DNA from 2 places in the Paraburkholderia denitrificans genome. Region 1 is predicted to be linked to the other one. Evidence: predicted binding sites of a transcription regulator. Region 1 holds the regulator's gene; the other holds the start of a gene.
The links. Region 1 encodes LexA, which represses DNA repair genes until DNA is damaged. Its sites were predicted from a motif close to ACTGTATNNNNATACAGT; they were not measured.

Region 1 (2,452 bases):
TTCAGCGTTGCCGCATCGCGCGCATCGGCTGCGGCCTTGAGCCGGTGCAGCACCAGATACGGCGAGGCGTAGCTGTAGCCTACTGTGGCCGCGACGAGCACCAGGGCTACCACGATGGCGACGGGTTTGATCCAGCGTTTGTTCGACAGGGATTGGGTCATGGTTGCGTTGGGATGTTTAGGATCATTTAATGAACACCGTGTGTGGACAAGGTGAATGAAAAAAAGATCCCGGACTCTCCCGTTGCCTTTACCGTTTTTCCCTTACTTAGCGAGCGCCGCGGGCAGATCCGCGTGCTGTTCGGCGATGCAGCGGTCGATCATCCGGCACACCGCATCGACCGTACCCACCATGATGAGCCGGGAAGGCCCGTGGTACACGCGCACGGGCGCCCGGCGTCCGGGCTCGGTGTGGTTCAGCCCGCTGTTGAGCGAAACGCGCGCAAATGCGGGTTGCGCGGACGGTAACGGCGGCAGTTCGACTAGGCCCGGGGCCAACCCAACCGCGGACCCAACTGTGGACCCCGGTTCGGTGTCGCTCAGGCTGTCGAAGAGAGAGCCGGATTGCGCGGCTCCCGACATGCGCGTGTTCTTCGCCGCGCAGCTGGCGAGGCCGCGCAGATGCCGCAGACGGCCGAATTGACGAAAGGGCAGCAAACGGGCAAGGCGTTCCATAACTCCCTCCAGACAGCGTTTAGACGATCAGAATTCGGTGGGGCGAATCAGGCCGACAGCGATGCCTTCGAGCGCGAACTCCACACTGCCGGCCTCGACGAAGATGTTGTCATAGTCGGGGTTCTCGGCGATCAGTTCGAGCCCGTTGGGCCGGCGCTTCAGGCGTTTCACCGTGACGTCGTCGCCAAGGCGCGCGACGACGATCTGGCCGTCCTTCGCTTCGCTCTTCTTCTGCACGGCGAGCAGGTCGCCGTCCAGGATGCCCGCGTCGCGCATCGACAGGCCGCGCACCTTGAGCAGGTAGTCGGGCTTGCTGGAGAAGAGCGCCGGGTCGCACGCGTAGTGCTGCGCGATGTGCTCCTGCGCGAGGATCGGACTGCCCGCTGCGACGCGGCCGACGAGCGGCAGCGAGAGCTGCATGATGCTCGGGTGCGGCAGCGTGAACTGGCGCGGGAGGTCGTCCGGGCCGGGCAGGAGACGGATGCCGCGCGACGCGCCTGCGGCCAGTTCGATCACGCCCTTGCGTGCGAGCGCGCGCAGATGCTCCTCGGCGGAATTGGCGGAACTGAAGCCGAGTTCGGCCGCGATCTCGGCGCGCGTGGGCGGATAGCCGGTGCGCTCGATCGCGCGCCGGATCAGATCGAAAACCTGCTGCTGTCGTGCGGTGAGTTTGGTCATGGCGGCACTGTATGAATAGACAGGTGACTGTATTTTTATACAGTATCGGATCCTTTTCAAGTGTTACTTGAAGTTCTCCGTTCGGCGGGCGTTTTCGCGGCATTTGCGCGCTACCTTGCCCACTATCTTGCCCACTGCCGGGCGGATGGAATGACGGTGCGACCGTGCTCGCGTGGCAGAGGCGAGGGGGCTTACCACTTTTGAGCATTAAAAAATGAAGAAACATTATTTTTAATGATTTAAGCCGGTCGTTAGACTGCCCTTCATCGTGAGCTGCAGGCACGCAAGACCCACGCGAAGACAACACGGAGAAAAGTGGATGGGCATTCTGGACAACGGAAAAACGGGCTGGATCAAGCGACTGGCGGCGCGGTTGATCGTTGGCGTGGCGCCGATCCTCGGCATCGCGGCGCTCGTTGGCATGGCCGCGCACACGCCCGCCGCGCATGCGGATACGTCGTTGCTGAACGTTTCCTACGATCCGACGCGCGAGTTGTACCAGCAGGTCAACGAGGCTTTTGCGAAGCAGTGGAAGGCGAAGACCGGCGAGACGCTCACGATCAGGCAGTCGCACGGCGGCTCGGGTGCGCAGGCGCGCTCGGTGCTGGACGGCCTGCAGGCCGATGTCGTGACGCTCGCGCTCGCCTGGGACATCGACGCGCTCGCGAAGAAGGGCGTCGTGCACGCCGACTGGCAAAAGCGTCTGCCCGACAACGCCGCGCCGTACACCTCGACCATCGTGTTTCTCGTGCGCAAGGGCAATCCGAAGCACATCAAGGACTGGGACGACCTCGTGAAGCCGGGCGTCTCGATCGTCACGCCGAATCCGAAGACCTCAGGCGGCGCGCGCTGGAATTACCTCGCGGCGTGGGCGTACGCCGCGCATCAGCCGGGCGGCAATGACCAGAAGGCGAAGGCGTTCGTCACGCAGCTCTACAGAAACGCTGGTGTGCTCGACTCGGGCTCGCGCGGAGCGACGACGAGCTTCGTGCAGCGCGGCATCGGCGACGTGCTGATCGCGTGGGAAAACGAAGCGTTCCTGTCGCTCAGGGAGTTCGGTTCCGGGAAGTTCGAGATCGTGGTGCCGTCGGCGAGCATTC
Region 2 (2,452 bases), on a different contig from region 1:
GATTTTTTCGCTCATGATCGGCGCGTTCCTGCTTATGACGGGCCTCGCCCTCTCGTTCCAGACGTACTTCGAATCGCAGGTCGAAGCCGCCAAGGCGATTTCGCAGTAACGCACGCCAACACGCGCCAACACACGCCAACAGTTGCCAACACGCGGACGCACGCGCTAGAACAGATCGAGCTGCGGCTTCTCGCGCGCAGACTTCGCGCCGACGAATGCCGACATGTCGAGGATGCCGTGTTGCCGCTCGTTCAGCCCGAGGCGCTTCACGGCCTGGCGAAAGCGCTGCTTGAGCAGATCGGACCAGAGCCCGGTGCCCTTCATGCGTTGCGAGAACGACGCGTCGTAGTCCTTGCCGCCGCGCATGTCGCGCACGCGGTTCATCACACGCCCGGCGCGCTGCGGAAAATGCGCGGCGAGCCATTGCTGGAACAGCGGCGCGACTTCCCACGGCAGACGCAGCACGATGTAGCTCGCGCTCGTCGCACCCGCCTCGGCACAGGCTTCGAGCACCCGTTCCATATCGGGCTCGGTGACGAACGGAATCACCGGCGCGATGCTCACGCCGACCGGAATCCCCGCCTCGGCCAAAGTACGGATCGTGCGCAGACGCCGCGCGGGCGCTGCGGCACGTGGCTCCAGCGTGCGGGCGATCCCGGCGTCGAGCGTCGTGATCGTGATCGCCGCCATGAATTGCCGCCGCTGCGCCATCGGCACGAGCAGGTCGAGATCGCGCTCGATCAGCGACGACTTCGTGATCGCCGCGAACGGATGCTGCCGTTCGGCCAGCACCTCGATCACGCCGCGCGTGATGCGCAAGTCGCGCTCGACGGGCTGCCACGCGTCGGTGTTGACGCCGAGCGCGATGGGTTCGGGTTCGTAGGACGGCTTCGATAGCTCGCGCACGAGCAGTTCGCGCGCGTTGACCTTCGCGTAGATGCGGCTTTCGAAGTCGAGCCCCGGCGACAGCCCCAGATAGCTGTGCGTGGGCCGGGCAAAGCAGTAGATGCAGCCGTGCTCGCAGCCGCGATAGGGATTGAGCGACACGTTGAACGGCAGATCCGGCGACTGGTTGCGCGTGAGGATGGTTTTCGCCCGCTCCTCGAAGACCTGCGTAAAGAGCGCTGGCGCGCCGTCATGCGGGTCGTCCGAAGACGGCTGCCAGCCGTCGTCGAACACCTCGCGCCGATCCGCTTCGTAGCGCCCCTGGAGGTTCGAGACCGCGCCGCGCCCTTTCCTCGGCGCGGGCGGCGCGACGGGTTGCCATGCGTCGGGATCGTCGTGGCGATCGTGGTCGGGGTTATTCACGGGGAAAATTCGAAACAAAAAAAAGCGGCCATGTACTGTATAAATATACAGTACATGGCCGCTTTGTCGAGCCCGAAAAAGAGGCGCCTTTCCCGTCCCGAAACCCGATGCGCCGGAGCCGCCGGAGCGCCTTTACTCGGGGACGGCGATCATCAACGTCTCCTTGATCTCTTCCATCACGACGTAGCTCTTCGACTGCACGGCGCCGGGCAACTGCAACAGGATGTCGCCGAGCAGCTTCCGGTAGTCGGCCATTTCGCCGATGCGCGCCTTGATCAGATAGTCGAAGTCGCCCGAGACCAGATGGCATTCGAGCACCTCGGGGATCTGCTGCACCTCGCGGCGGAATTTCTCGAACATGTTGCCGCTTTTATGGTCGAGCGTGATCTCGACGAACACCAGCAGCGCCGCGCCCAGCACCGCCGGATTCACGCGCGCGTAGTAGCCCGTGATGACGCCATCGCGCTCCATGCGCTTGACCCGTTCGATGCAGGGCGTCACCGAGAGTCCGACCTGCTCGGCGAGGTCCTTCATGGCCATGCGGCCGTCCTCCTGGAGCAGCTTGAGGATGCGGTGATCGAGCCGGTCGAGCGCGCGGACCGGTTGGCGCTGCGTTCTCATGTTTTTTTCCTGAATATCTCAAAAATACAATAACAAAATCTAGACATCAAACAATAACATAGCTGTTATTACTAGCCACACCACTCAAACCGTATTTTTCCCCTGTTTGCCGCATCCTGCGGGCCTCCAGGGCGGTCACTGACCTACCCGGGCGCACAGTCGGCGTGGCATCAACAATCGAATCGGAGCAGCTATGCGAGTTGTCGTCTTGGGCAGTGGTGTGGTCGGTGTGACCAGTGCATGGTATCTCGCGCGCGCGGGCCACGAGGTCACCGTCATCGACCGCGAAGAGGGCGCCGCACTCGACACCAGCTTCGCCAACGCGGGCCAGATCTCGCCGGGCTATGCCGCGCCGTGGGCCGCGCCGGGCATTCCGCTCAAGGCGGTCAAGTGGATGTTCCAGGAGCATGCGCCGCTCGCCATTCGCCTCGACGGCACGAAGTTTCAGCTTCAGTGGATGTGGCAGATGCTGATGAACTGCTCGGCCGAGCGCTATGCGCTCAACAAGGGCCGCATGGTTCGT

Region 2: ACFPTO_RS06810 (PA0069 family radical SAM protein) is a predicted target of LexA. The motif match lies at 1,343-1,360, and genes of this name have one in related genera.

Annotation. Positions count from the first base shown of each region.
Region 1 covers NZ_JBHSMP010000007.1:395,050-397,501, reverse strand. Annotated here, with positions in the region: gene ACFPTO_RS05160 (DUF2939 domain-containing protein) at 1-161, opposite strand, end outside; gene ACFPTO_RS05155 (hypothetical protein) at 264-674, opposite strand; gene lexA (transcriptional repressor LexA) at 702-1,352, opposite strand; gene ACFPTO_RS05145 (sulfate ABC transporter substrate-binding protein) at 1,672-2,452, shown strand, end outside.
Region 2 covers NZ_JBHSMP010000009.1:195,153-197,604, reverse strand. Annotated here, with positions in the region: gene ACFPTO_RS06815 (NINE protein) at 1-109, shown strand, start outside; gene ACFPTO_RS06810 (PA0069 family radical SAM protein) at 166-1,308, opposite strand; gene ACFPTO_RS06805 (Lrp/AsnC ligand binding domain-containing protein) at 1,441-1,929, opposite strand; gene ACFPTO_RS06800 (D-amino acid dehydrogenase) at 2,123-2,452, shown strand, end outside.